DNA from 3 places in the Rhodococcus sp. NPDC059969 genome. Region 2 is predicted to be linked to each of the others. Evidence: riboswitches for the same ligand, from Rfam matches in the RefSeq annotation. Region 2 holds a riboswitch; each other region holds the start of a gene.
The links. Region 2 has a riboswitch for S-adenosylmethionine ahead of ACFWAD_RS02140 (ABC transporter substrate-binding protein). Riboswitches for the same ligand answer to the same signal wherever they lie in the genome.
Positions count from the first base shown of each region.

Region 1 (2,261 bases), on a different contig from region 2:
AAGAAGACGACGATGTCGGTGAAGACCCGAAGCGGTTCACCGGTGCGCTGCACGTGCTCTTCGGCTGCTCGCACCTCACCCAGGATTGCCGTGACCTGCTCGTCGTCGAATGGCGTCACGAACACCAGGTCAGCCGTGCGCGCTGCCAGTTCGTACGCCACGCGCTGATGCGCCAGTGCTGTGACGACGGGATGCCCCTGCGGCGGGCGCGGAGTCACCGACGGTCCACGGACCGACAAATACTTGCCCTCGAAGTCGATGTAGTGCAACTTGTCTCGGTCGATGAATCGGCGCTGCTCCACGTCGCGGATCTCGGCGTCGTCCTCCCAGCTGTCCCAGAGTCGCCGGATGACGTCAGCGGCCTCCGCAGCTTCGTCGAACAGGTCACGTACGAAGTCCGGGAGGACACCTGAAACGATCGACTGACGCTCGGCATCGGTGAGCGCTGGGATATCGCGTCGCCCGAACTGGGCCGCCTCGGACTCCGAAGCCGACACCTTCACCTGCCATCCGGCGCGACCGCGCGAGGTGTAGTCCAGCGTGGCAACGGCTTTGGACACGTGGAACGGCTCGGTGTGAATGGTGGTGATGGTCGGGATCAAACCGATGTTGCTCGTGACGGGTGCCAGTCGGGCCGCCACGAGATGTGCGTCGAGCCGCGCGCGTACCCGATCAACGGCGTCGTCGACGGGCGCGAGTGGGTCCGCCGGAACCGAGAGACTGTCCTCGATGGTGACGAAATCGAGCAGACCACGCTCGGCGGTCGTCACCACGTCAGTCCAGTACGACGCGCTGAACAGCTCACTCGGGCGCGAGTGTGGCTCGCGCCAGGCTGCAGGGTGCCAACCGGCACCGTCCAGCGCTACGGCGAGATGCAGCGGAGCAAGATGAGAAGAAGGGGTGGAGGTCATCGGCGCATACTCCTGTTCGAGAACTACTCGGGAGCGCACAGTGCCGACCGCAGAAACCGTCAGCACCCGACTGACGGTTCTCGTGGCGACTGCCGCTTGCGACACGCACCGCGCGTGTCGCCAGGTGTGATTCCGGGGCACCCCATCGGCATGAAGGGTTGCCGTCCAGCTAGCCGGTCCTTGTTGCTGGAGCTCTGCACCTACCTCGACGGTAGTGAGTACGCGACCGCCCGACAATCAACCCGAACCGTGCCGGCCCGCCGGAAACCGCCTGCCACCTCAGACGATCGAGCGCCTCGCCTTTTCGCTCTCGAGGATTCGAATGCCGGCGGCGCCGAGCCTCCGGACTCCCTCGGCCGCGTCGACGGGCTCACCGACCGTCACGTGAGCGCCGAGAGGAACGACCGAATGAACAATCGTCTCGTCGTAGACGTGCACCAGGTTGCACCCCTGAGCCCCGTCTCGACCACGCTGCCCACCGACTTCCACGTTCAGGTCCTGGGTGTAACACGTCGACGACGCCACGGACACGGGAATCCCGGCGAACGTCGCCGTCGTCGAATAGTGAAGGTGCCCGGCAAGAATCGCCCGAACATCACTGCCTCGCAGGACGTCTGCCAGCCGGGGCTGATCGCGCAACTCCACCAAGACTGCAAGATCCTGAATACACGGAACCGGGGGGTGATGCAGCGCCAGTATCGTTCCGTCGGGCGCGGGGACCGCCAACTCTGCTCGTAGCCAGTCCAATTGACGATCCGTGATCTCACCGTAGTGATGACCCGGAACCGACGAGTCCAGGGTGATCACCCGCAGTCCGTCGAGATCGTAGACGTTGTCGACGGGATGATCTGCTGCGTCCTCGCCCAACAGCAACGATCTGAAGGTGGGGCGGTCGTCGTGGTTACCCATAGCCCAGATGACCTGTGCATCGATCTCGGCCGCCACGGGTTCCACGATGGCTTTCAATTGCGCGTACGCGTCGGGGTGCCCCTCGTCGGTCAGGTCGCCGGTGAAGAGGAGTGCGTCGGGGCGTGCGCCCGAGGCCACTATCCCGCGGAGCACTTCCCGCAACCTCGTCGACGCATCCACGGCGTCGTACAACTCCCCCTGTGCTACCAGATGTGTGTCACTGAGGTGCACCAGAAAATGCTTCGGACGCGGGTACTCGGCATTCCGAACGCTCATCGGTCTCTCGCTTCCGCTTGCCGACGCGTAGGCGCCGGTGCGGCACCTACTGATCGTCGACACTAGTCAACCGACCAACAGTGACTGATCGGGGCACACCCGACGAACACGAAGCGAACTCCCGCGGCGACCCTCGGGATCGAGTAGTTGAAGCTGCGAGTAGTG
Region 1 covers NZ_JBHWUF010000013.1:142,660-144,920, forward strand. The annotation lists gene ACFWAD_RS27170 (LLM class flavin-dependent oxidoreductase) at 1-1,016, opposite strand, end outside; SAM riboswitch class IV at 999-1,112, opposite strand; gene ACFWAD_RS27175 (phosphodiesterase) at 1,191-2,096, opposite strand.
Region 1: it holds a riboswitch for S-adenosylmethionine, as region 2 does, so the genes downstream of both, ACFWAD_RS27170 (LLM class flavin-dependent oxidoreductase) here and ACFWAD_RS02140 (ABC transporter substrate-binding protein) in region 2, are expected to answer to the same signal.

Region 2 (2,261 bases):
ATGCGTTGACGCGCGACCTCGGCGTGCCGGTCAGGACGTACCTGCGATTGGATACGTCCGCTGCGACGCTCGGGCTCGCCGTCATGACGTGGGTACCCGCGCTCCGGAAGGTAGTACCGAAGAAGCTGTGGGGCTCGGATCGTTGGGTCGCGATGGCCCGAACGGATAACGGTCCGGCGCTGTGGGTTTCGGGGCGGAGCCAGTCGGCAGCGACGGCAGCTGTCGCCGCGCGCGCCGTGCAATTGATTCGAGACCGAACAATCTCGAAGCCGACGTGGTATCACTCGGTGGAGACGGCAGAGTCGTTGCAAGCGGCTGTTCCCGGTCCATTCCACCTGCAGAAGGGCGCACCATGAATACATCGTCCGCCGACACACGTCGGGTCGCTCTGGTCACCGGAGCCGCCTCGGGAATCGGTAGGGCCACCGTCGAACTGTTCGTCTCACGCGGGCATGCAGTTGTGGCCGTCGATGTCTCCGAACGCGGACTGGAATCTCTGAATCGACTCGACGGCGTCGTCACGGTGGTCGGTAGCGTCACCGAGGAGCAGGTCAACAAGGCGGCCGTCGATACCGCACTCGAACGTTTCGGCCGACTCGACGCTGCCGTCTTCAACGCCGGGACCGGAGGCACACCTCCGCTGGAGTCTCCCGATGCCGTCGAGAATGCCGACCGCATCATCGGCGTCAACCTTCGGGGTCCCATCCACGGACTACGGGCCGCGATTCCGGCCCTGCGCGCAAGCAAGGGTTCTGCCGTTTTCACGGCCTCCGTCGCCGGCCTGCGGGGCGATCCAGGCAACTGGGCATACAACGCCACCAAGGGCGCACTCGTGAATCTGGTGCGCGCCTTCGCAATCGACTACGCCGGCGTCGGCGTTCGGATCAACGCCCTCGCGCCCGGTCTGACCAGGACCGGTATCACTGCGAACGTTACCTCCGATCCGGCGGTGCTTTCCGCTATCGAGCGACGAATCCCTCTGGGCCGCTTCGCTGAACCTGTGGAACAGGCAGAGGCGATCTGGTTCCTCTCGTCCCCCGCGGCGAGTTACATCACCGGCACGACACTCGTCGTCGACGGGGGCCTCGATGCCAATCTCGGCATCCTTCCGTTGCCGGGCCAATCGCTCTGAACCTGGCCGTTCCGTGACGACCGGACCAGATCGACGACCAGCCGCGGGTAATTGACGGGTTCAGGGGTGGGCAAGCCAAAATTGCTGACATGTCGGAGATTTGGCGCGAGCATGGAACAGCTCTCTCACTCACGCTGAGTTTAATTCGTGTTTACTCTTATGTGCCGCCTTAGACTTTTAATCGGTCATGAGAATCAGTGACAAGCTCCGGCTCGCTGGTCGGCAACCCTTCGATGCGACGGGGTGCCCCGGATGACGACCAGGCCGACGGGCACCCCCGTTCGGTCAGCGCTGGCTTTGAAAGAGCCCTTTGTAGAGAGCGAATACCTTGACTCGTGTTCTTCGACGCGTTGGTGCGACCGGAGCTGTGGCGGTTACCTTCGCGATACTGTTGACCTCCTGCTCGTCCAAGGCAGACAGCACGCCGTTCGACGAGAATGCGACGCCGGTTTCAGGCGGCACGTCCACGTTCGGTCTCAACTCCGACGTCGATTGCGTCGATCCGCAACAAACCGGCAGCTCCGTGGCGGCGCTGGTCTCACGAAACGTGGTGGATTCCCTCGTCGCACACGGCGAGAACAACGAGTTCACACCGTGGTTGGCTAGTTCCTGGACCGAATCCGAGGACGCGAAGCTGTACACCTTCACCCTGCGTGACGGCGTCACGTTCTCCGACGGAACTCCGGTCGACGCGGAGGCCGTGAAATTCAACTTCGATCGTGTTTCCAACCCGGCGACCAAGTCGGCGTACGCCAGATCGCTTCTCGGACCGCTCGATACGGTTACGGTGGTAGACGCGAATACAGTCAGCGTGGCGTTCACCGCGCCGTACCCGTCGTTCCTGCAGGGTGCTTCACTGCCGTTCCTCGGCATTCAGTCGCCGACGCATCTGCGCTCGACCGACAACGCGAACTGCACCACTCTGGTCGGGTCGGGGGCCTTCACCTTGGGCAACTACACCAAGGGCGTGGGATTCGAGTTGAATCGCCGAGACGACTACAACTGGGGCCCCGGATACGCCAAACATCAAGGTGCAGCCTATTTGGAGAAGCTGAATTTCCGCATCTTGCCCGAAAACGCCACGCGTCTCGGCTCTCTGGAGAACGGCGAGGTCGATGCCATCGCGGCC
Region 2 covers NZ_JBHWUF010000001.1:458,535-460,795, reverse strand. The annotation lists gene ACFWAD_RS02150 (hypothetical protein) at 1-356, shown strand, start outside; gene ACFWAD_RS02145 (SDR family NAD(P)-dependent oxidoreductase) at 353-1,132, shown strand; SAM riboswitch class IV at 1,316-1,429, shown strand; gene ACFWAD_RS02140 (ABC transporter substrate-binding protein) at 1,461-2,261, shown strand, end outside.

Region 3 (2,261 bases), on a different contig from region 2:
CAACGGAAGGGCTCGGGCGGATCCACGTGCGTAGTGGCGCTCAACGTAGTACTGACCGATCGAGAGCAACGTCGTGAGGATGATGTACCAGATTGTGGCGACCATCAGCAGGGGCACAACTCGTCCGTTGCGGCCGAAGATGACCTGCACCTGGTAGAACAGTTCGGCGATCGCCATGGTGGAGACGATGGACGTTCCCTTGAAGAGTCCGATGACCTCGTTGGCGGCATTGGGGAGGATCGCCCGCATCGCCTGCGGGAGAATGATCTTGAAGAACTGGCGACTGCGCGGAATACCTAGCGAGTGAGCTGCTTCGATCTGACCGTGATCCACCGAGATAATTCCGGAGCGGATGATCTCGGCCGAGTACGCGGCCTGGTGCAGTGCCAAACCGATGACTGCTGCAGTGAATCCGCCGATCACACCGCTGACCTGGAAGGTGAAGAACTCCGGTCCGAAAGGTATTCCAAGAGAAAGGGTCTGGTACAGGTACGTGATGTTGAACCAGAAGAGCAGCTGCACGATGAGCGGAATCGAGCGGAAGGCCCAGATGTAGGTCCAGGCGATCACCTGCAGGACCGGGTTCTTCGACAACCGGCCGAGTGCCAGGAAAACACCGAGCCCGAATCCGAGGATCGTCCCCCACAGGGTCAGTTTGATCGTCATCCACAACGCGGCAAGCACCGATTTCGCGGTGAAGTACTGCGCGAACGTCGGCCAGTCCCAGCCGGGGTTGACGACGAGGCCGTGAATGAATTGAGCAAGCAAAACCAGCACGACCGCGCTGATCACCCAGCGCAACGGGTGCCAGGTACGAGCAACGACAAGTTCCGAGTCGGGAAGCTGCGGCTCGGCCACCGACTTTTCGGGGCGGACATCGGTGGGCGCGCTCACGGCGCACTACCTGACGGAGTGGACATCACGAATAGACCTTTCGGGAAATGGGAACGCAGCTGTGTTCTCGAGGTGGCGTACTCGAGTTGCGAAGACGACGACAGTTCGGTCGGTGACAGTGAGGTCAGAGACAGTGACACGAAGCGGTGCGGCACAGATCGATGTGACGACGCCTGTGCGCAGCGTGCGAAGTGGAACCCATGTGATGCCTTCCATCGGTCCTGGCGGTAGCACCCGCTCCCGATCACTCGGGGGGTTGCTGCGACGTCGACGAGCCAGGTCTCTCGGTCGCTCTGGATGGTGAGCAAAGACTAGACGCGAAATCCCGAGTCGTCAAATGTTGTATTTCCCTGCACTGCAAGGGAAATGAAGGTCGCTTCATGTTGAAATCGCACTGATTTCAACGGTGTCCGAAACCTTGGTCGCCGTGTTCAATGGAGTGTTCGAATCGAGACCGGGACCGCCGTCCGGACTGACTTTTCCTCTGCCGTACCGTCTGCGGAGTGAGTGGAATCGACGCTTTCTTCATCTTGTTGGCCGGCATCGGTGCGGGCGCGATCAATGCCGTCGTCGGCAGTGGAACGCTGATCACGTTTCCCACCCTGGTCGCCTTCGGGATGCCGCCGGTGACCGCGACCATGTCCAACGCGGTCGGGCTCGTCGCCGGCGGGGTTTCGGGCACGTGGGGATACCGGCGTGAGTTGTCCGGGCAGTGGGATCGTTTGAAGTGGCAGATTCCCGCGTCGCTCGCCGGCGCACTCCTTGGTTCGTGGTTGCTCATGCACCTACCCGAGAAACTGTTCGAGACCATCGTTCCGGTGCTGCTGATCCTGGCTCTCGCACTTGTCCTCCTCCAGCCACGTATCCAGGCGTGGGCGAAGAAGCGTTCCACCGAAGAGACGACGCTGTCCACCAAGAGGCTGATGCTCCTGACCGCGGGCACCTTTGCCGTCGGCATCTACGGCGGCTACTTCACCGCCGCGCAGGGCATCCTCCTCATCGGTGTGATGGGTGCCATCCTCCCGGAAACCCTCCAGCGCATGAACGGCGCGAAGAACCTGCTCTCACTGCTCGTCAACATCGTCGCGGCCGGAATGTACATCACTCTGGCCTTCGACCAGATCAATTGGGCAGCAGCGGGTTTGATCGCTGTCGGCTCACTCGGTGGCGGCGTTTTGGGCGCCCGCTACGGACGACGCCTGTCCCCCACTGCACTGCGATACACGATTGTCGTCGTCGGCCTGATCGGCTTGTGGCGTCTTCTCGCTTGACCGCCCACATCTGGCGGCACCCGCACATACTGGAGATATGACCAGAACAGACGATCAGACCGGTTGGACCTACCTCATGGACATGGACGGGGTTCT
Region 3 covers NZ_JBHWUF010000012.1:38,726-40,986, reverse strand. The annotation lists gene ACFWAD_RS25645 (amino acid ABC transporter permease) at 1-894, opposite strand, end outside; gene ACFWAD_RS25640 (putative leader peptide) at 1,019-1,096, opposite strand; SAM riboswitch class I at 1,104-1,198, opposite strand; gene ACFWAD_RS25635 (sulfite exporter TauE/SafE family protein) at 1,398-2,165, shown strand; gene ACFWAD_RS25630 (HAD-IIA family hydrolase) at 2,203-2,261, shown strand, end outside.
Region 3: it holds a riboswitch for S-adenosylmethionine, as region 2 does, so the genes downstream of both, ACFWAD_RS25640 (putative leader peptide) here and ACFWAD_RS02140 (ABC transporter substrate-binding protein) in region 2, are expected to answer to the same signal.